DNA from 2 places in the Marinobacter sp. 1_MG-2023 genome. Region 1 is predicted to be linked to the other one. Evidence: predicted binding sites of a transcription regulator. Region 1 holds the regulator's gene; the other holds the start of a gene.
What was found. Region 1 encodes sigma-54, which starts transcription at its own class of promoters, with help from an activator protein. Its sites were predicted from a motif close to ANTGGCATNNANNTTGCTNT; they were not measured.
Positions count from the first base shown of each region.

Region 1 (11,561 bases):
GAGTCTGACAACGTGGCTGACCTTGAAACCTTTATAGCCAAGACGGTCCGTTTCCAGGTGGAACCATTTTATAGCCAGGAGCAATACGATGTGGTTTTGCTCTGATTTTGGAGCAATCTACCGGCGGAGGGGGTGACTTAGAGTGACACCCCGGATGCCTCCTTCCGACAGCCAGCCAGCCCGTTTGATTGCGCTGCTGACCAGCACTTTCTGGTGGCTGTTGGTGGTTGCTCTGGTGCTGTTTGCTCTCTACGCCGGAATCGGAAGGCAGCTCACCCATAATATTGATGCCTTCCGGGATGACCTTTCCCGCGAGCTATCCGCCCGCCTTGATCACGACGTCAGTATTGGCAGCCTCTCCTCTCGCTGGTTCTGGCTTGACCCTTCCTTTACGGCGGAAAATATAGAAATCACTAACCCCGATACCGGGGTGCGGGCATTGCATCTGCAGCATCTGACTATTCGGTTTGACGCATTGGCCTCGTTGATGCGTTTTAGAGTTGTATTCGAGGATTTTGAGGCTGAAGGGCTCGATTTGACGCTGAATCAACGTGACAGTGGCGATCTCGGCGTTCGAGGAGCGGATTTCCAGGAACCCTTCAACAACCGACTCCGGTATTGGCTGGAAGTTGCCGGAAAGTGGCTGTCAGACCCTTACATAAAAGTCACTCGTGTAAGCCTGGGTATCCGGGATAACCAGGGCCAGCTCAGGCACCTCGACATTCCCCAGCTTGACCTGAGATACCAACAGGGCCTTTTTCGTGCATCAGGGCGCGCTATGCGATCCGCAACGACCCAGCAGCTCGCCAGTTTTACGCTCGTGGGGAAGCACTTCTTTCGCGGTGATTTTACCGGCCAGCTTTACCTCGATGTGGATTCCGGACGCCTGTTCGACGGCCTGATTGATGAGTATCAATGGAAGGATATACGCGTAGAAGGCTTTGATCTGGGTGGTGAGGCCTGGCTTACCTTCCGTTCAGGTGTCTTGCAGCAAGTCAACGGGACGGTCAGGACGCCGTACCTGCAGCTCGGTGTTGGAGGGGAGTCTCTGGCGCCGCTAGAAGATATCAGCGCCCGATTCGGCTGGCGCCGCCATAATACTGTCCTCGAAGCAAAGGAGGGTGCCAGCGCACAACCTGAAACCATTGGGGAGTGGCACCTGAAACAGCTGGCCTGGACCTGGAATGGTGACACAGTGCCGCCGTTCAGTCTGCTTTTGTCGCCCCAGCCCGAGGGGTTCTCTTTAACAGCTGACGCTCTTCCCTTGCTCCCGTTAAGACGGCTTGCCGAAACCCTGCCTCTGCTGCCTGATGTGGCCCGTGAAGCGCTCGAACAGTATCGTCCCGTCGGTTTTCTCGATGGTATGACGCTCAGCATTCCGGGCAATACAGGCAGTAGTTTCGAATTATCCGGGCGCCTCAGGGGTGTCGGGGCAGCCGCATACGGGGGTGCTCCAGCGGTACAGAACGTGAATGGGTTCATTTACGTTGATCAGACATCAGGCTATGTGGAGGCCCGCTCAGGCATTCAGCCCGTTGCTCTCGGCTTTCCTCAACTCTTTGGAAGCGAGTGGTCGTTACCCGAACTTGCCGCTACCGTCGCCTGGAAGCTGGATGGATCTGTAACCCGGGTATATGCGTCAGACATAACCATGACCTATGGCGAGGACACCCATCTGACCGGCGCTTTTGACCTGAAACTGGACAGGCAGGGTGAGGACGATCTCGGATTGCGAGTGGCTGTCGAGAATGCAGATGAATCCATGTTGGCGGACTTTGTACCTGCAAAGGTCGTGGATGCCGGCCTTTACGAATGGCTTACCTCCGCTATAGAAGAGGCAGATATTACTTCGGGTGTGTACTACGGCCATGGACAGATTGGTGGAGACGCACCTTCGGGGTCGTTTGTTTCCTCCATGTGGTATGAATTCGAGAACGGCATCGTCCGCTACGATGAACAATGGCCGGAAGTGACGGAGGCACGTGGAAGAGTTGCCATACAGAATGGCGACACTCTGGTGTCTCTGGAGTCGGGAAAAACCGGTGGGTTGGCGCTGAACCCCGCAACCGTTGCGGTTATTCCCGGCGATGGCGGGGCGCGGGTCCGAGTGGATGTGTCAGCACCTGTGCCGGGTAGTGCTATCGCATTCTGGATGACTGACAGCCCATTTGGGGCGATGGCCGGCACTCAGGCTTCAAACCTGAATTACGGTGGCGACTACTTGCTTGATCTGGATATTGACCTGCCACTTGATAATGCTGGAGGCGTGGTCGTGGAAGCCGATGTCAGTACGTCGAACGGCTATGTAGGGTATCCGGGTGCGGACCTGAGTTGGGAGGATATTTCCGGGTCCCTGAAATACCACTCGGAGAAAGGTTTTTCAGGAGATCCGCTCAGTGCCCGGTTTCTCGGTGAGCCGGTCGAGGTTATGTTCAGCCAATCCTCTTCGGATAAAGCTTCTGATGCCGACGGGCTTAGCATCAGGCAAACCGGCTCCCTGTCTGTACCTGACGCGCTCCGTCAGGCCGGTTTGGCTGAGGGGGGAGAGAACAATGGCAGCGGACAAAGCAAATACGGGTTGAAAGGGAGTATTGATTATTCTGCGGAGCTCAATGTGGACGCAGATACAGCTTCGATCATCACCGTTCGCTCAACCCTTGAAGGATTGGCTATTGATTGGCCCGGCCCGTTTTCCAAAAAATCGGCAGAGGCGACGCCGCTGGTTGCAAAAATTGATCCGGCGGAGGCAGATGGAATTGGCATCACCGGGAGCTGGCAAGATCGGGCGACCTTTGATCTGCTGCTGAAAAGTTCCGGTGTTGAGCTGACGTTCGACGAATTGTACCTCGGCGATCAGACGCTCACGAATATTCACCTGGAAGCACTCGATCTGGGCGATCGCTGGATTTTAACAACTCGCTCCGAGCGGGCGGTCGGCAGAATCGTTTTCCCGGCCGACGATCGCCCCATAGCTGCAAATTTTGAAGTAGTACGCCTTATCCGGAATGACGCCACGGCAAATGATGAGCCGGAGTTGCTGACGGTCGAGCAGCAGTTGGAAGCCTTCCGGGCGATGGATATAGCGAACTGGCCAGATGTGGATATAGATATTTCCGAACTGCAACTGAATGGGGGCAGCCTTGGGCGTTGGTCCTTCCACCTGCGACCAGAGCCCTCCCAACTCAATATCAGCGGCATCGAGGGGCGGTTAAAATCCCTCACGCTTCTCGGTGATATGACCTGGGGCGTAATAGACAACAGAGAAACCAGCCAGTTTACCGGGTCGGTTTCTGGCGGTGCGCTGGCGGATCTTGGCGAGCTCTTCGATACGGATATCCCGCTTTCCAATAAGCAGACGGACGTTCAGCTGGAACTGGACTGGCCAGGTCGGCCGGATGAGTTTGAGATTGCGGGGCTGAGCGGCGAGGTCAGCTTACGACTGGATGATGGTGTGATTCTGGAGCGCAACAACAGTGCCCAGATATTCCGGGTATTCAACCTGCTCAATGCCGATACCCTGTGGCGCAGGCTCAAACTGGATTTTTCCGATCTGTATGAGCGAGGTGTAGCGTTTGATGCGATCTCAGGCAAGGCGAGGCTGAACGAAGGTCTGCTGACCATGGATCCGGAACTCCAGGTTGTGGGGCCTTCGCTAGCCTTCAAGCTCAGCGGTAACACAGACCTGGCAAATGAAGCGCTTGATATGCGCCTGGTGGTCGTTTTGCCACTGACCCAGAATCTTCCCCTGGCAGCGTTGTTGATGGGCGCCAGTGCGCCGATAGGGGGAGCTCTTTTCGTACTGGACAAGGTGCTGGGCGACCCATTGAGCAAGTTGACCAGCGCCACTTACAACGTCACCGGCACCTGGGACGAGCCCAAAGTAGATCTCAGGCAGGTTTTTGATACCGGTGGCTAATCTGGGTTAGGCCTCAACCTCGTCAATACGCTCCCTCAGGTAGCGGAACAGTTTGCGGGTCTGGCCAGTATTTTTCTGCTTTTCAACGTCCCTGCGGGCGTTGCGAACCAGATTGCGTAAGTGTTGTATGTCAGCATCCGGGCAGTATCTGAAGAACTCACCCGCCACGGCATCACCTTCTGCAATCATACGGTCACGCCAGCGTTCAGCCAGGTGATGGCGACGTGTATGTTCTTCGCTGCCTGAATCGAAGGCATCAATGGCACGCTGCACCGCTTCCGGATCATCTTCCTGTCGGATAATCTTGCCGATGTACTGCAGATGGCGTCGCTTGGCTTCGTTCTGGCGAATCCTGCGCGACTCTTCAATGGCATGTCTCAGAGTATCGCTGATAGTAAGCGTATCAAGCTGCTCATCGCTCAGCTCCATCATGCGCTTACCAATACCCTGCAGTGCGTGCATCTCCCGCTTGAGCTGGGATTTACTCGGGCCGGAATATTCGTAGGTATCGTTATCTTCGTGATCGCTGTCAATCATTAGTGCATCCAGGGTTTTCGAGTCAGGCGTAGACGATGGTCGCAAGGCCCAGAAATGACATGAAGCCCACCACATCTGTCACGGTGGTCAGTATAACGCTGCCGGCCAGGGCAGGGTCGATGTTCCGGGATTTCAGGAATAGTGGCAGTACCGTGCCCACCAATGCGGCGACGACCAGGTTGATAACCAGCGCAGCGGCAATGATAGCGCCTATAAGGACATCCTGGAACCAGGCCATGGCGGCGGCCGCCACGACGACAGCCCAGAGCAAACCATTGAGAATACCCGAGAGAAACTCCCGGTTCAGTAGCCAGCCTACATTGGCGCCACTGATTTGCCCCACGGCCATGCCCCGGATAACCAGAGTGAGAGTCTGGCTGCCTGCTATGCCCCCCATGCTGGCCACGATAGGCATCAGTATCGCAAGGGCGACAACTTTGTCGATGGTGCCCTCGAACAGCCCAATTACCCCGGAGGCAGTGAAAGCCGTGATCAAATTGACACCCAACCAGACAGCTCTGCGGCGGGTGGTCTTCCATACCGGAGCAAAGGTGTCTTCATCGTCATCGAGGCCGGCCATGCTCAGCAGCGAGTGATCTGCATCCTCCCGGATAACATCTACCACGTCATCGATGGTGATCCGGCCCAACAGGCGACCCTCGTCGCTCACAACGGGGGCGGAAATCAGGTCGTAACGTTCAAACAGCGTGGCCACTTTAGTATCGGAAAGGGTGACGGGAATAGGCTCGATATCGGTGTCCATGACTTCCCGTACCGTTGCGCTCTGGTTGGATACAAGCATTTTGGTAATGGGAAGCATGCCGATAAACTCGTCCCTGCGGCTTACCACAATCAAGCTGTCGGTCATGGGCGGTAGCGCTTTGTGCCGGCGCAGGTACCGCAAGACCACATCCATGCTCAGGTCGGGGCGCACGGTGATGGTATCCGTGTTCATCAGGCCGCCGGCGGTGTCTTCCGGGTAGGAAAGCACTTCTTCGACCCGCTGCCGGTCCTGTTCGTCCATGGTGTCCAGGACTTCCTGGATCACCGCATCCGGCAGCTGTTGCAGAAGGTCGGCGAGATCGTCGGACTCGAAGTCCTCGATGATATCTGCCAGCTCCTGAGCATTCAGGCGGCTCAGGTATTCGGCACGAATATCTTCATTAAGATACTGGAGAACCTCGCCTTCCAGCTGTTTGTCTACCAGGTTCCATAGCACGGCACGCTGGCGTGGAGGCGAAGATTCAAGCAGGTGAGCGATATCACTGGGGCTCAGGCCGCCATTGAGAATGCGGGCGACCTGTTTCAGGGCGCCACTGTCCAGCGCTTCACTCAGTGAGCGTAGACGTTGGCGGGCTTGGCTTTTTTCCAGAATATCGGACATGAATCACCTGAGCTCAGAAAACACCTGCATTATAACGGAGTTAGGCTGTGCACGTGAGAAAGAGTTACAGGGATGTTCAGTGAAAAATGGTGAGTTACTCACCTTCCCCGAAATAGTCGTTGATCAACCCGGCAAGGGCCTCAATAGCTTCCTGCTCGCCCGGGCCGTCTGCCACGAGTTCCACTTCTGTGCCTTTGCTGGCAGCAAGCATCATGACCTGCATGATGTTTTTTGCGTCCACCTCGCGACCTTTGCCGCAGACTTTGACGGAACAATCAAATGCCGACGCTGTGGCAACCAGCTTGGCGGTGGCCCGGGCATGCAGACCGAGTTTATTGATAATCACAATATGCTGCCGTATCACGCTGGTTCAGACCTCTTTCCGGGCCTGCAAATGCGGTAGCTCGGTGTGACGTACCTGAGCGTTACTGGTGTGTTCCCGGAAGTGCCGCCCCAACTGTTCGCAGATATAAACAGATCGGTGCTGACCGCCAGTGCAACCAATGGAAATGGTCATGTAGCTGCGATTGCTATCCGCAAAGGAGGGAATCCAGCTCTCCAGAAACGTAATGAGGTCGGCTATCATTTTTTTGCTTGAAGGCTCTTTTTCAAGAAACTCGATCACTGGCTGATCAAGGCCTGTAAACTTTCGCAGGCTGGTATCCCAGTAGGGATTGGGCAGGCAGCGCACATCAAACACATAATCGGAATCCAGAGGTACGCCGTGCTTGAAACCGAAGGACTGGAAAAGCAAGGCCAGTTCCTGATCCTTACGACCCGCTACCCGCTGCTTCACCATATCCCGCAGCTCATACATCGACAGCCCTTTGGTGTTGATGTAAAGGTCCGAGAGCTTTGAGAGCGGCTCAAGCAGACTCTTTTCGTTGCTGATTGCCTCCCTGAGCGAGGTTTTGTCGTCGCTCAGCGGGTGCTTGCGCCGGGTGGCATGGAAGCGTTGCAGCAAGGACTGTTCATCGGCATCCAGAAAGATGATCTCTACCTGAATGTCATCTCTGCGAAGCTTGCGGTAAATCTCCTCAAAATTGGCCAGTTCGCCGGACAGGTTGCGGGCATCGATACTGACCGCCATTTTGTCGAGTCGCCCGGGAGCACTCTGGTTAGCAGCTTCCCGGGTAAGAGGAAACAGCAGCCCGATCGGCAGGTTATCAATACAGTAGTATCCGAGGTCTTCCAGTACGTGAAGGGCGGTACTCTTGCCGGAGCCGGACCTGCCACTGACGATGATGAGCTTCATGATGAAACAGCCTGTTCCCAGAGTGGATGTCAGCCGCTCGCGGCGGTCATGCGTTGGTAAAGCGTGCTCGCATCTTCGCTCTGCCTGAGACGGTCACAGAAGGTACGCTCATTGAATTTCTCGGCGAGCTGGCTCAGTAACTCAAGGTGCTCACTGGTGGCTTCCTTGGGTACCACCAGTGCAAATACAAGATCCACCGGCTGGTTATCAATCGCATCAAACTCGACGGTTTCGTCCAGCGTCATCAGAACGCCAATAACGTGCTCAAGCCCTTCCAGGCGGCAGTGGGGGATGGCGATCCCCTGGCCGATTCCAGTGCTGCCCAGCCGCTCACGAGCGATCAGATTGTTGAAAATCTGGCTCTCGCTGAGTGAATCATTTTGCTGACGGATCTGCTCGGCAATGAACTCCAGAACCCGCTTTTTACTCGAGGCGGGTACCTTACACAGGGTCAGTTCCGGTGCAAGAATGTTGTCTATTGTCAGGGATGTGTCGCTCATGAATCGACCGCGCTTCCGTTAAAATAAAGCTGCGGCACGTTGTCCGGGCCGCAGCTTGATTAGATTACATGCCTGAAAATGGCCGCCTATCGGGCGGTATTTCCCTGCATCCTGTCCAGGCTTTTCTCTTTGTGCTTGAGGATCTGTCGGTCAAGCTTGTCGACGAGGCCGTCGATAGCCGCATACATATCCTCGTTTTCCGCCTTTGCGTGAATCTCACCACCAACCACGTGGAGCGTAGCATCGGCGATCTGCCGAACCTTATCAACTTCCAGTGTTACCTGGCAGTTACTGATATGGTCGAAGTGCCGCTCCAGCCGTTCAAACTTTTCGGATACATATTCCTTCAAAGCGGGAGTCAGTTCTACGTGATGGCCTGAAATGTTGAGTTGCATAGACGTCTCCTGTTGTCATTCGTTCCGGCTCCTGGAGCCGGACTGAGTGCTGGCGTTTGTGACTGTGCCAGCGAAATCCGTAGTAGTCAGTTAACCGTGTCCGGTTCAAACCAGGCGCTTGCGTTCGTTCGAGGGCGGAATGTGCATGGCTTCGCGATATTTTGCAACTGTGCGCCTCGCCACTTTGATTCCCTGTTCCCCAAGCATGGTCGCAATCTTGCTGTCACTCAACGGCTTTTTAGGTGTTTCGGCCGCAATCAGCTTTTTGATCATGGCGCGAATCGCGGTTGAGGAGCATTCTCCGCCCTCGTCAGTGCTGACGTGGCTGGAAAAAAAGTACTTCAGCTCGAAGATACCCCGAGGGGTATGCATGTACTTCTGCGTCGTTACACGGGAAATGGTGGACTCATGCATTTCCACTACCTGGGCGATATCAGAGAGAATCAGCGGCTTCATCGCCTCCTCTCCATGATCCAGAAAGCCCTGCTGGTACTCAACAATACGTGTGGCTACCTTCAACAGAGTTTCGTTCCGGCTTTGCAGGCTTTTTATGAACCACTTGGCCTCCTGAAGCTGGTCACGAAGATAGGTATTGTCAGCGCTGCTGTCCGCACGCTTTATCAATGAAGCATAGCTGGCATTCACGCGTATGCGCGGTGCAATTTCCGGATTCAGCTCCACGCGCCACCGGCCGTTGTGTTTGCGTACGATGACATCGGGAATGACATAATCCGGTTCTGTGCGATCGATAATGTCACCAGGCCGCGGATTTAGGCTGGTGATCAGCGCGAGCACATCACGCAATTGATCTTCTTTTAGGCGGCTGCGGCGAAGCAACTGGGCATAATCGCGATTGCCCAGCAGATTTATATAATGGGTGATAACCAGACGCGCCTGGGCCAGCCAGGGTGTTTCCGGGGGCAGTTGGTTGAGTTGAATCAACAGGCAATCCTGCAGATCCCGGGCGAAAACCCCCGGCGGATCGAAGTACTGCAGCCGCCGTAAAACGGCTTCCACTTCATCCATTTCAAGAGGGTCTTCATCGCTCTCGTCACTCAGGCCCGCGTAGATCTCATCAAGTGTACTGGTGAGATACCCGCGCTCATCTACCGCATCCATCAAAGCATGAGCAATGGCCTGATCCCGCTCACTCAACGGAGTAAGGTTGAGCTGCCATTCAAGATGGTCCCTGAGGGTTTCGGTCGGAGAGTTCCGGGTTTCGAAATCGTGGTCGTTCTCATCATCGTTCCGCGCGGCCGGGGCGGGAGCGGACTGATAAACATCTTCCCAGGCGGTATCTACGGGAAGATCATCGGGAAGCGCATCCGGTATTTCGTTTTCGGACTGCCAGTCCGGGCCGGTTTCGTTTTCATCCCAGTCAGAAGCGTTAGAGTCACCAGCTACGTCGGCCGAAACTTCCTCCGACGCGGTGTCTTTGTGCTCGCCCTGATCGTTATCGGCTGGGGTCGATTCAGACTGGTCGTCATCTTCCGAGGCTTCCAGCAGGGGATTGGATTCCAGGGCTTGCTGGATTTCCTGCTGAAGATCGAGAGTTGATAACTGCAGAAGCCTGATCGCCTGTTGCAGCTGGGGCGTCATGGTCAGGCTTTGACCCAGCTTTAATTGTAATGAGGCTTTCATAACCATCGCTCAGGATCCGTCACTTATACCCACTCTGAATTTCTTGCATTGACTAAAAAATCTATGTATGCCGGCTACTTGCCGCCACTTTAGATTATCCTAGCAAGTTCTTTGCCGAGTTTACTTGCTCCGGGTCTGCAAAACAATCGAACGGGTGTAACCGAGTGTCGAAAACAAAGCTTACAGGTGAAATTCATTGCCAAGGTACACTTCTTTAACTTGTTGATTGGCCAGAATAGATTCCGAATTTCCAGAGGCAATAATGTGGCCACCTGAAACAATGTAAGCGTTCTCGCAGATATCCAGTGTTTCGCGCACGTTGTGATCGGTGATCAGAACACCTATACCTTTGTCCCGGAGGTGACGAATAATCTGTTTGATATCACTCACGGAGATAGGGTCTACACCTGCAAATGGCTCGTCGAGCAGAATAAAGGCGGGTTCCATCGCCAGAGCGCGGGCGATCTCAACCCGGCGGCGTTCACCCCCGGAGAGCGCCATGCCAAGGCTATCGCGAATATGGGTGATGTGAAATTCTTCCAGCAACTGCTCGAGCTTCTGCAGGCGGTCAGCACGATTGAGGTTTTTGCGGGTTTCCAGAATCGCCATGATGTTATCTCGCACGGAGAGCTTGCGGAACACCGAGGCTTCCTGCGGCAGGTAGCCAATCCCTTTGCGGGCTCGTCCGTGCATGGGTAAGGGCGTAATGTCCTGGCTGTCGATGGTTATGCGGCCATTGTCGGCGTTCACCAGCCCTACAATCATATAGAAACAGGTGGTCTTGCCGGCGCCGTTAGGGCCGAGCAGTCCGACGATTTCACCGCTGCGAATTTCCAGCGAAACATCGATGACCACTTTTTTCTGTTTGTAGCTTTTCGCCAGGTTGCTCGCTCTGAGAACTGCCATCGAACCTCTGTTTGCTGTAATCAGCTGTTATTGGTTGGAGTTGGTACCGCGGGGCTGGATGATCATTTCGACCCGGCCCGGGCCAGCGCCGGTATCCTCGCTGCCTTCTGCAGTGACCACTCGTTGCTCGGTATCGTAATGAATAATGTCGCCGCTGAACACGTTGCCATTCTGCTCAATCACAGCCTCGCGTTCAAAGGTGAGCTGTTTGTCAGAGGCCGACCAGGTTATGTTGAGGGCTTTGGCGTCGGTCTCACCTTCTCCGCTGGTAACCGGCTGCTGGTAGCGTGCAGGAGTACCATTGGCCTCAATGCGGTTCAGGCCTTCGGCGCTGCGATACAGAACGACACGTTCCGCCGTTAGACGGGTTTTGCCCTGAACCAGTTCTACAGCTCCGGTGTAGGTGGCAATGCCCTTACCGTCGTCGAGACGAGCGCTGTCAGCGCTGACGGTAATAGGGGAGTCGGAGTCAAGATCAAATGCCATTGCCGGGCCAGTGAGGCTTGCAACCAGAATGCCGGCAAGCACTTTGCCCATTGAGTTATCTGACGGTTTCATAGCGTCCTTCCACCTGGGAGTTGAGTTCCAGAATGCGTTCATCAATCCACGCGTTCATGCCTTTAGCCCGGGTAGTGCCCACGCTGTCAGTAATTTCTACAAAATCATCGGTGTAGACTTTACCCTGATTGTTGTCCAGGGTCAGGCTCTCTGTGACCAGAGTCGCTTCACGCTCACCAATAGTGCGCACCACGCGAACGTTGCCGGTCAGGTGTAACAGGTCTTCGCCCTGCAGCAGGTTGCCGTTCTCGGCTTTGAGTACCCATGGCTCAGTTTCGGTTGCGCTGAACACCTCTGCATTGGGCAGCTCCATGGTAGCCCGGTTTCCCTCTTCAAACTGTTCGATACGGGGGCTGGTAAAAACGATCTTGCGATTGCCTGCGTCATCGTAAGATGTGTAGCTGCCGTTGATTACAAAACCGTCGGGTTCACCCTCTCCTCGGAGCTGTCTGGCATCGCTGTAACTGGT
Region 1 covers NZ_JAUOST010000001.1:1,241,033-1,252,593, forward strand. Annotated here, with positions in the region: gene rng (ribonuclease G) at 1-105, shown strand, start outside; gene Q4606_RS05685 (YhdP family protein) at 143-3,916, shown strand; gene yjgA (ribosome biogenesis factor YjgA) at 3,923-4,453, opposite strand; gene mgtE (magnesium transporter) at 4,476-5,837, opposite strand; gene Q4606_RS05700 (HPr family phosphocarrier protein) at 5,932-6,201, opposite strand; gene rapZ (RNase adapter RapZ) at 6,208-7,092, opposite strand; gene ptsN (PTS IIA-like nitrogen regulatory protein PtsN) at 7,122-7,592, opposite strand; gene hpf (ribosome hibernation promoting factor) at 7,679-7,987, opposite strand; gene Q4606_RS05720 (RNA polymerase factor sigma-54) at 8,093-9,634, opposite strand; gene lptB (LPS export ABC transporter ATP-binding protein) at 9,809-10,534, opposite strand; gene lptA (lipopolysaccharide transport periplasmic protein LptA) at 10,562-11,092, opposite strand; gene lptC (LPS export ABC transporter periplasmic protein LptC) at 11,076-11,561, opposite strand, start outside.

Region 2 (11,561 bases), on a different contig from region 1:
TCCATAACTTACTACTCCTTGGGGGCGGTTTGAACAACGGCGGTGGTGCCGTCGAATTGTCTGAATATGACGTGGGTTCCTTCAGGGAAATCGGTAGCCCCGGTTTTTTCGTCTCTAAGACGATAAAAGTCGCCATTGATTTTTATACCCGCGGCACCGTCGAAATCCCGTTTTTGGGTGCGATAACGCTGCCCCTGCTCGACACCTGTGCCGGTAGTGCCGTAGGCCACGCCTTTAGGCGAAAAGCGCGGGCGTATCCAGCGGATAGCAATGGGTACCAGCAGGCCAGAGAACAGGCCCATACCAACAAGCTGCCACTCGAACGACAGGCCAATATAGGCAAGCACAGCGGTCAGGCCGGCGGCAATCGCCAATGCCAGCAGTAAAAGCACGCCAGATGTCAGCTCGGCGAGGCCTAACACGAGCGCCAGAATCAGCCAGAAATGCGTAAGACTCCATTCCATACAGAAAATCCGCAGGTTCAGGGTTGAAGAAATCCGCGAGACTAAGCTCCCGGATTCTGGATTGTACCCAAAAGCGAGGGCTGAGTCCGAGTGGCCCTGGCGTCGCTCAAGACAGAAATTTGAAGCCATATGCTGATCAGGGGCGGTTGTTAGAGTATCTTCTTTAATCAGCACAACACACAACAAGAGTTCAACGCCCATGAAAAATCTGAAAAACAAAGTGGTGGTAGTAACCGGAGCGGGTTCTGGTATCGGGCGAGCCCTCGCCAAAGCGCTGGCAGTGCGGGGCTGCAGGCTCGCCTTATCGGATGTTAACGAGGAAGGCCTGGCTGAAACGGCTGCTTCTATCGAAGGTTCGGAAGTCAGAACCTATCGGTTGGACGTGAGTGACAGAGACGCTGTATACGCCCATGCGGCGGATGTTGTGAAGGACTTTGGCCAGGTTAATGTGATCATCAATAACGCCGGTGTTGCACTTTCTGCAACGGTGAGAGAGATGTCTGACGCGGATTTTGAGTGGATCATGAATATCAATTTCTGGGGTGTTGCAAACGGATCCCGTGCTTTCCTGCCACACCTGATCGCCTCGGGTGATGGTCATGTGGTGAACATATCCAGTGTGTTTGGCATGATCGGCGTGCCCACACAAAGTGCTTATAACGCAGCGAAATTTGCCGTTCGCGGATTTACCGAGTCCCTGCGCCAGGAAATGAAACTGGAAAAACAGCCGGTTGCGGTCAGTTGTGTGCACCCTGGAGGTATCAAAACCAATATTGCCAATTCGGCACGCACCAGCCGGCCTAAAAGTGCCGAACATCTACGAAAAGGCTTTGACAGGCTGGCTATGACCACTCCGGAAAAAGCCGCTGAAACGATTGTAAAAGGCATTCTTAAAAATGAGTCCCGTATTCTTGTGGGAACCGATGCCTGGGGTATTGATGCGATCAACCGACTGCTGGGTTCGGCCTATCAGCCCCTGGTTGAGCGTTTTGCCGGAAAGAGTTTGTATCGCTGATCGGAACAACTGTAAGGAATAACTTCGCTCTATGTGTGAACTGCTGGCCATGAGCGCCAATACACCCACTGATCTCTGCTTCAGTTTCACCGGGCTGACCCGCCGAGGTGGCGACACTGGCCCCCACAAGGATGGCTGGGGTGTGGCTTTTTATGAGGGCAAAGGCGTGCGGGCCTTCCACGATGTGGATGCCAGCGCTAATTCACGGCTTGCGGAAGTCGTTCAGACTCACCCGATCAAAAGCGAAGTAGCGATCTGCCATATCCGCCAGGCTAATGTGGGTGAAATTTGCCTGGCCAATACCCATCCGTTTATGCGTGAGCTTTGGGGCCGTTACTGGGTGTTTGCCCATAACGGTCAGCTTTCCGAGTTTCAGTCATCGCCGGGGTTTTACGAACCTGTTGGCGGCACGGACAGTGAGGCTTTGTTCTGCGACATTCTCAATCACTTGCGTGGTCAGTGTGATCGTAGCGACCCGGCTGAGGCTATTACCGAGCGACTGGTTCAGCTCTCGAAAACTTATGCTGGTCAGGGTGTGTTCAATCTGTTGCTGAGCAACGGCGACTGGCTGTTCACTTACTGCACTACCAAAATGGCCAGCATCACCCGCCGTGCGCCCTTTCGCCCCGCAAGGCTGAAAGATGCCGACGTTATCGTCGATTTTGAGTCTGAAACGACGCCGAACGATATCGTGAGCGTTATCGTAACCGAGCCGCTGACCAGCGATGAGGAATGGGATATTTATCAGCCCGGCGAGTGGCGGTTATGGCGTAAGGGCATAGTGGAAGCGAAAGGCATAGCGGTCAACGAACAGAGCGTTGCGCCTGGAAACTAGACTGGCCGGCGCTACTATTTGGCCGGCCACCCGGTTGCATCTCGGAGTTACTGCAGGGTTTTGCGGTTGCCGTTTTGGTACTGGGGTGCAATGTAAGCCTGGATTTCAGCTTTGAAGTGTGCAACCAGCTCGCTGTTGTCATGGTCCCAGGGATGATAGCCTGGCTTGAAGTAGGCAAACCAGGCAGGGATCAGGCTGGAAAAGGTGCCGTTATTCCCCCATAAACGCCACAAGCCGCTGACGGTATCTTTGATTGAGAAGCGTCTGGCATCCTTCAGCATCATGCGACAGGTGAAATAAGTGGCCATGACACCCAGAGCGGCCGTGCTGAAAGCCAGGTAAAAGGTTCTTTCGGCGTAGGTGCCACCGACCTGCTGGAACACATCGTAAGCCACTGCTTTGTGCTCGGTTTCCTCAATCGCATGCCATGCCCAGAGCGGGCGCATGGTCTCATGCATGCCTTCGCGGATATCGTCACGCTCCAGAAGCATATCCGCCATCATAGCTGTCATGTGTTCCAGGGCGCAGGTAATCGCCAGCTGATGGCGCTTTGGCAGTTTTTTTGTGGCGTTCAGAACCACGGCGAGGTGTTTTTCCATCTCGTCCACCGGCATGCCACGATCCCGCACATGCTGATTCATGGCCATATGCTCCAGGGAGTGCATGGCCTCTTGCCCGATAAATCCCCGTACCTCGGCCTTCAGCTTGGGGTCATCAATCTGATCCCGATAGGCGCGTACAGAGTCCACGAAAAACTGCTCGCCCAGGGGAAAAAGTACTGAGAGAGCGTTCATCATGTGGCTCAGAAAATGGCTGTTTTCCAGCCAGTAACGGGGCACCTGTTCATTAAATTCAAACCCCATGCGTTGGGCCTTGATGTTAACGTTACCCGGCGTTTTTGACGCCAGGCTGACTTTGGAAGCCCGCTTCTCAGCGGGTTTTGTGCTCAGCATGGGTCTACTCCTCACATTGGCTGATGTCATGCCCAGTGTGTGGGAGTCCAGCGTCAGGACGAATGCGGAAACGGGACGGTCACCATGCCATATGGGACAAAATTGCTGGTCAGTTGGCCGGCGCGACGCTAGCCGGGGTGCAACTCGTCCCACTGTAGTGGGTGTGGGCTTTTGCTAGAGTCAGTTTGAGACATTCTCCCAGGTGGTAAAGGGCAGCCTATGGTGATCCCCGGAGCAGAAAAAGAACTGCATGTGTTGGGACTCTCCCTTTTGCCTGGCGTGTACATGCGGGTGTTGGCACAGACTGTTCGACAGCTTGGACATAACGACCTATCGCTCTACGAGGGCCTCACATTCGGCCCGGAAGACCTGAAAGCCAATGACAGCCGGGTGTTCGTAACCGACGCAATGATTATGGCCGAGCGCGCACTGAAACTCGCCGGCAACGAAGGTTTGAGTTTCATGTTGGCCCGGGAGCTGCGGGTAACCATCCATGGCACGCTTGGATTTGCTGCTTTAACCAGCCCGACGTTTGCCGGGGCTCTTGACTCGGTTCGCCGTTATTTGCAGTTACGAGCGCCCTTTCTGAGCATGAGTTGGACTGAAGCCGATGATCACGTATTGGTGAAACTCTGCACCGATTTTGATGTGCCCAGCCTCTATCCGTTTCTGGTAGAAACCGTCAGTGCCACACTCATCTTGCTCACCGAACAGTTACTGGATGGCGGGGATGTGGAAAAACGCGGATTTTCTCTTGATAACGGCAAGCTGTCTGGCGTAAGTGTGCGCCTTGGCGGCGCTGAACCCGCTTATTACCGCCAGTTTGCGGATCAGCTGCCGGTCAGATTCGAGTACGATCAGCCCGATGCACTCCTGGTGTTTCCAAAAGCATTGCTGGATGTCCCCATGAGGCTGGCGGATGCAGAAGCCAGTCTCATGGCCCGCGAGGAGTGCGAGTTCGAGCTGCAGAAAGCGTTGAAAGAACAGGACGATCTCGCCATGGCCGTACGCAACATGTTGCGCATGATGCCCGGGCCCCTGCCTTCTCTGGAAGCCATGGCAGAGCGCTTCTGCGTATCTTCCCGAACATTAAAGCGCCGGCTCGCAGACAAAGAGACCAACTACCGTGAAATCGTAGAATGGGTCTTGAAAGACCGAGCGATTCAGCTGTTACGTTATACAAACCAGTCGGTTAGCGAAATTGCCTACCAACTGGGCTACGCCGACCTCTCCAACTTCAGCCGGGCTTTCAGAAAGTGGACCGGGAAATCCGCCAGCGAATTCCGCGAAGGTGGGCCTGATCCGGTATCAGAGGTCGGCCACTCTCCGGCCCGGCACCTTAACTGCAGGCCTTGTGGAATTAAGGTGTTAGCCCCATATAAAGGTCACGAATAATTTTCAGCGGAGTAGTTATGATTAGCAGACCAGATACGCACAGCAAGTTGTTTGGATACCTGCTCTGGATCTTCGGATTTTTAGGTGCCCACCGTTTTTATTACGGCAAGCCGATCACCGGAACCATCTGGTTCTTCACATTCGGGCTATTTTTTATAGGCTGGATAATCGACCTGTTTCTTATACCTTCCATGGATGAGCAGGCCGACAGCCGGTTCCGCGAAGGTGAGGTCAACTACAACATTGGCTGGCTGCTGCTGACCTTCACCGGCGTTTTCGGGTTACACCGGATGTACATGGGAAAGTGGATCACAGGTATTATCTACCTGCTGACCGGCGGCCTCTTCCTTATCGGTATTCTCTACGATTTCTGGACCTTGAATGACCAGATCTCGGAGCGTAACCGCGACGTAAAATTCAGCTGACGGCACCCTGTTCCAGCTCGACCAACCCATCTTCGAGATAATCCAGCATCCGCTGCAGGCTTGGTAGCGTGCGGCGGCAGCCAATCAAACCAAATTCCACCTGATCGTTGTAACTGGTGAGGGTCATATTCAGCGCCAGGCGGTCCATAGCGATGGAAACCGGGTACATGCCTTCCAGTTTGGCACCGTTCCAGTAGCTGGCCTCTTTCGGCCCGGGGACGTTGGATATCACCACGTTAAACGTCTGCCACTTAGGGGCCACGCCTGTCAGCAGATGAAACGCTGCTGGCGATAAGGTGAGTGCGGTGTAGTTAACGATTTCTTCAGGAGACATGTTCGCGTAGCGGTCTTTCCCCTCCTGCATACTTTGATGAATTTTTTGCAGGCGCGTGCCAGCGTGGCTCTCGTCCGTATACAGGTTCGCCAGGATTACACCCACCTGATTGCCTTCTGATTGCTTGCTTTCCGGTGTCCCGTCGTCGGGTTTGTCATACTTGCGCAGCGATACCGGAACCATAGCGATCAATGGCTTCTCTGGTAGCGCATCCAGGTTCATGAGGTAGGTACGCAAAGCACTGGCACACATTGCAGTGACGACATCGTTTACGGTGACGCCATAAGCTTGGCACACTGCTTTTATCCGCTTCAGACAGTATGATTGGGCCGCAAAACGTCGGGAGCCGGTAATTTTCTGGTTCAGAATACTGCGTGGCGCATGAAAAATGGAGTCGTAGAAGGGGTCTTTGCGTGCGGTGTTCATGGTGCGCAACAACGCCCGGGCTACGGCCGGCACAGTGCCGAGCTGTTTGCCGGATTCTCCCAGCAAATGACTCAAGTTGCGCCAGAGGGAGGATCCGCCCCCATTCTCATTTCGCCCGGATCGTGCCGACAAATCCCAGATTGGTGGCATATTGCGCTTTGCAGGGTCCGTGGACAGCATTCTCTGAAACATGCGCATCGCAGAAACACCGTCTACCAGGGAGTGGTGTATCTTGATGTAAACTGCGAACTGCCTGTCGCCCATCCCCTCGATGAGATGAAACTCCCACAGTGGCCGTTCACGGTCCATGAGGTGCGAGTGTTCCGCAGAGACAAAGCCAAGCAACTCGCGAATACGACCCGGGGTAGGCAGAGCTTCAAAACGGAAATGGTGCTCCAGATCCAGATGCTTGTCGTGTACCCAAACCGGTTGTGCAAACCGACTGTCGAGACGACGATCAAAGGGCGCCGTCACTTCAGTATCATTGCGAAGTTGCTCGGCAAGCCGGGCAACGTAATCATCCGGTGCATCTTCGGGAAACGAAAAGATCTGCAGTCCGCCCACATGCATGGGCTGCTGGCGCTTCTCCAGCCAGAGGAAAAGCTGGTCGGTGGGGCTCAGAGGCTTCACGGGCGGCATCCTTTTTATTGATGTTTCCCTGATCTTACCTCAGGTTGTCTGTGAGAGGTTGACCTCGGGTGCATGCCGGCCCGTTAAAATCGCTTGATCCAGCCCCGCCCGGTCAAGCAGCCACGGCTTGCCGCTGAACATCGGCTGTTTCCAGGAGAATTCGGTTGCCGTCCAGGAGAACAGGGTAGGTTCTGACCGACACCGAGTCATCTTCCAGGCAAGCTCCGGTTTTCAGGTTAAAGTGCTGTTTGTATAACGGCGAGGCTACGACAGCATTTCCTTTCAGGTCCCCCGTGATACCACGGGCCAGAATATTAGCGCCGCTGAATGGATCCGTGTGACTGATGGCAAAGAGAGCCGGTAGTCGGTGCGGTAGATAAAACACCGCCACCGGCCCCTCTTCCGTCCAGACCGCAATGCCGGATTCAGGCACCAGATCGTCAACAGTACAAACCGCATTCCAGGAAGTATGAGTTTTCATCTTCGTTCTCCTTAAGTCTTCGTTTTTTGATATTCGCGAGTTCGGTGAGAGTGGTGGTATGGGGTGCTTTTCCGCCGGGAAAAAGATGTCTGAGCGCAGCGAGTTATTTTTCCCAGAGGAAAAGCACCTCGTGCCGCCGCGCTCTCGCACCCAAACAAACAGGCTACGCAGACTCCAGAACAGGCCGTCTCTGCCCCCGCTCTGAAGTCCACTGCTGCACCGGATCCTTCTGCTCTGGCAGGTTCACAAACTCCCGGAACCGCTTACGCTTCTCGGGATCTTCCACCGCCGTTTTCCACTCACACTGGTAAGTGTCGACAATGCCGGCCATATGTTCCTCCAGCTCGGCACAGATCCCCAGGCTGTCCTCCAGCACCACCTGCTTCAGGTACTCCAGGCCGCCTTCCAGATTCTCCATCCACACACTCGTACGTTGTAGCCGGTCTGCCGTGCGTACATACAACATCACCACCCGGTCAATGGTGCGAATCAGCTCATCATCAGACAAATCGGTGGCAAACAGATCGGCGTGGCGCGGCCGCATGCCACCGTTACCGCAGACATACAGGTTCCAGCCATTCTCGGTAGCTATCACCCCGAAATCCTTGCTCTGAGCCTCGGCACATTCCCGCGTACAACCAGACACCGCCATCTTCACCTTGTGCGGCGCCCGCAAGCCCTTGTAGCGGTCCTCCAAGCGGATCGCCATACCCACACTGTCTTGCACCCCGTATCGGCACCAGGTGTTCCCGACGCAGGATTTCACGGTCCGCAGTGATTTGCCGTACGCGTGGCCGGTTTCAAACCCGGCAGCGATCAGCTTTTCCCAGATCTCCGGTAGCTGGCTCAGGGTGGCACCAAACAGATCCACCCGCTGGCCGCCTGTAATTTTGGTATACAAATCGTACTCTTTGGCCACTTCGCCCAGCACAATCAGCTTGTCCGGAGTGATCTCACCACCCGGAATGCGCGGCACGATGGAGTAGGTGCCATTCTTCTGCATGTTGGCCATGAAGGTGTCGTTAGTGTCCTGCAGGGGCACATGGTCAGTGGCCAGGATGTGCTCGTTCCAACAGGAGGCCAGGATGGAGCCGACCGCCGGCTTGCAAATGTCACAGCCCTGGCCCATGCCATGCTGCCTGATAAGACTGCGGAAGGTGCGAATGCCATTCACCCTGACCAGGTGGAACAGCTCCTGGCGGCTGTACGGGAAGTGTTCGCAAAGGTCTTTGCTGACTTCCACGCCGCGCTTTTCAAGCTCGCAGTCCACCACGTTCTTCAGCAGTGCGGTGCAGCCCCCGCAGCCGGTGCTGGCTTTGGTCTCGGCTTTGACACTGCCGAAATCGGCACAACCCGCATCAATGGCCTTGCAGATGTCCCCTTTGGTTACGTTGTGGCAGGAACAGATCGAGGCGGTTTCCGGCAGGGCATCCGGACCCAGTGCCGGGGCGCCGCCCTGGTTTTCCGGCAGGATCAAGGTTTCCGGATTCTCTGGCAACGGAATGTCGTTCAGAGCGTATTGCAACAGGGAATCGTAGTGGCTGTTATCGCCCACCAGAATGGCGCCCAGCAGGGTCTTGCCGTTCTCACTGATGACCATGCGACGATAGTGGCCGGCCTGCTCATCATTGAAACGGATACTCCGGGCTCCCGGGGTCTGGGCGTGGGCATCGCCGATGGAGCCCACGTCGACACCCAGCAGTTTCAGCTTGGTGCTCATGTCAGCGCCGGTAAAGGCGGCATTGTTGTCGCCGTTCAGAACCGAAGCCAGGGTGCGGGCCATGGTATAGCCGGGGGCAACCAGCCCGAAAATTCTCTGTTCCCAGAGCGCACACTCGCCAATGGCATGGATATGTGGGTCTGAGGTAGTGCACTGGTCATTCACGACAATACCGCCGCGCTCGCCCACCTCCAGGCCGCTGGTTCGCGCAAGGGTATCCTGCGGGCGAATACCCGCAGAAAATACGATCAGGTCGGTTTCCAGATGGCTGTCATCGCTGAAGTTCATGCGCAGCCGAGCACTCTCGCCTTCAACGATGGCGGTAGTGGCTTTTTCGGTGTGCACCTGAACACCCAGCTCTTCGATCTTGTGGCGTAATAGTGCCCCGCCATCGGCATCAAGCTGTACGGGCATCAGACGGGGGGCAAATTCAACCACATGCGCCTTCAGGCCGAGGCTGGTTAGTGCGTTAGCGGCTTCCAGGCCGAGCAGCCCGCCCCCAACCACTACCCCGGATTTGCCTTCATGTGCACTGGCCCGGATAGCATCGAGGTCTTCCAGGGTCCGGTATACGAAGCAATGTGGGTGCTCCCGGCCCTCAATCGGCGGTACAAACGGAAAGGACCCGGTGGCCAGCACCAGTTCGTCGTAGTTGTATTCGCCTTGGGGAGTGGTAAGGGTGCGCTGCTCACGGTCCAGGGCGGTGACCGGCTCATTCAGCCGCAGCTCAATACCCTGCCCGGTGTACCAGTCTGTGGTGCCCATAGCGAGATCGGCGTGGGTGGAGCCGGAAAAATACTCCGATAAATGTACGCGATCATAAGCCAGCTGTTTTTCCTCCCCGAATACGATTATCGCGTAATCAGCGGCTTTGGAGCTGGCGACGAACTGCTCCAGGAAATGGTGACCTACCATGCCATTGCCAATCACGATCAGGGTTTTCTTGCTCATGGTGGTGTCCTTTTAAACAAAAAAAAGCCGGAGCATCTCGTCCCCTGTGGGAGTCGATGGTCCGGCGCCAATGCCAACAATAGTGTTCTGGAAGCTCGGCCTGGTCCTTGGCCGGGATATGCATCCTTGGGTTATGCAAAGCGATGTTCATGCCAGTTTCAAAGAGCTATTTAAATCATATGGTTATAGTTTTCCTGGTTGGCGGTGGCGCACAGATACGCGGGTTTTCTGCACTTTGGCGGAGCAGGTTGCACGATTTTGATGCCTTTTGGCTGGCGCAGTAATTGCTCCGGTACCCGGTAACGCAACCGTGTGACTCACCCGGAGTTTTGAAATGGACACCCGTAAACGCCAACGCAAATCTGCGCAGCCCTCGGCTGAGGAGTATCTGATTGCCTCCAGACGGTGCGAGCTTATGCACCTCCAATATTTTTTGCAGATGGGCAAGCTGATGCAGAGCATCGGTAACCTGGTGCACGGCCTGCAGCGGGAGCGAGGCGCATCTAACATCTTTCTGGGGTCGGATGGTGAAAAGTTCGGCGAGGAACGAAAGGCCATGGTCGCGGAATCCGGTTGTTTGTACACCGTTTTCGAAAGGGCTCTGGATGAGATCCATGAAGAGCTGACGGCTCATCCCGTAAGCAGTCCCTTACTGGCCCATATTGCCAGTGCTCTTCACGGACTGGGGAGCCTGCCGGCGCTGCGCCTGGGGGTAAAGGACCGCACGTTGTCGGTGTCGGAGGCAACCGAATCCTACAGCATGCTTATTCATCGTCTGATTGCGGTGGTCTTCGAAGCGGCGGATACAGCGGTAGACCCTTCACTTGCGCGTTTGCTGGTGGCCATGGTGCATCTGATGAACGGCAAAGAGTTCTGTGGTCAGGAGCGTGCAACAGGCTCTGCTGGCTTCGCGAAGGGGAGCTTTGATGGTGCACTGGCTCGGCGCATAACGCACCTTGTTGAAGCACAGGAACGGTGTTTTGAGGTGTTTCTCGGGTTTGCAGATGAGCAAAGCTGCGGGCAGTTGCAGGACCTTCTGGCTCACGAGCGGGAGAAGGAAATTGAGCGCCTGCGGAAGCTCGGATGCTCTATCGGTCGCTACAAGCCATTGGACCCGGAGCTTTCCGATCAGTGGTTTGCGTTAATGAGCGAGCGTATGGACGAATTCAAGAAAGTAGAAGAGTCCGTGGAGGGCAGCTTTCATGGTCGCTGCGTAGAGCGATTCTCCGAGGCGCGACGTTCCTTGGCACACCATGAGACACTCATCGCATCACTCGATGAGCCTGAACCTTCGGCTCAGCCCCTGTTGGTTCTATGTGAGCCGGATGACAGTGGGGAGGCCCTGGCAGGTGAAGTCTGGAGCAGTGAGGGAATGGGCCAGCAATCAGGGCGGTCGATTTTTCACCTGGTTCAGGAACAATCACTCCGGCTTCAAAAAATGAGCGAGGATTTGCGGAGTGCGAAGGAAGCACTGGAGGAGCGGAAAATCCAGGAAAAAGCGGTCTCATTGCTGATGGGTCACCGAAAGATCAGTAACGACGAAGCCCACAGGGTTCTGCGAAAGCTGGCCATGGATCAGGGTAAGAAGCTGCCCGAGGTTGCGCGGGCGCTGGTCTCTATGGCCGATGTGTTGAAGTAGACCGCCTGCGCAGCATTGATAAGGGCACTCGGTAGCGTTGCCCCCGGAAGCTTCCTGTCCCGTCGACAGTGCAGGTTTTCCGATTGACCCGGACAATCTCTCCCTGAAACTCTCGAGCACCGGAGCTGAAGGCCACGGCATCTTCTACTTGCCAGGGCGACGGCTGGAGTGCCGGTTCAGGGAGCTCGAAAGTTTCACTGGATAGAGGGATCTGGTGTTCATTCGCCTGCTTCGCCAGTGTCGCCCGCGTCGTTTCTGCACCACCACTCTCATGCAGTTCATCGAGAATGGTG
Region 2 covers NZ_JAUOST010000005.1:6,837-18,397, reverse strand. Annotated here, with positions in the region: gene Q4606_RS12935 (SPFH domain-containing protein) at 1-5, opposite strand, end outside; gene Q4606_RS12930 (NfeD family protein) at 12-464, opposite strand; gene Q4606_RS12925 (SDR family oxidoreductase) at 664-1,479, shown strand; gene Q4606_RS12920 (class II glutamine amidotransferase) at 1,511-2,314, shown strand; gene Q4606_RS12915 (metal-dependent hydrolase) at 2,362-3,267, opposite strand; gene Q4606_RS12910 (AraC family transcriptional regulator) at 3,487-4,662, shown strand; gene Q4606_RS12905 (TM2 domain-containing protein) at 4,680-5,087, shown strand; gene Q4606_RS12900 (wax ester/triacylglycerol synthase family O-acyltransferase) at 5,080-6,477, opposite strand; gene nirD (nitrite reductase small subunit NirD) at 6,590-6,958, opposite strand; gene nirB (nitrite reductase large subunit NirB) at 7,122-9,629, opposite strand; gene Q4606_RS12885 (nitrate regulatory protein) at 9,964-11,268, shown strand; gene Q4606_RS12880 (hypothetical protein) at 11,246-11,561, opposite strand, start outside.
Region 2: a site for sigma-54 is predicted at 9,767-9,786, ahead of nirB (nitrite reductase large subunit NirB). Genes of this name have one in related genera too.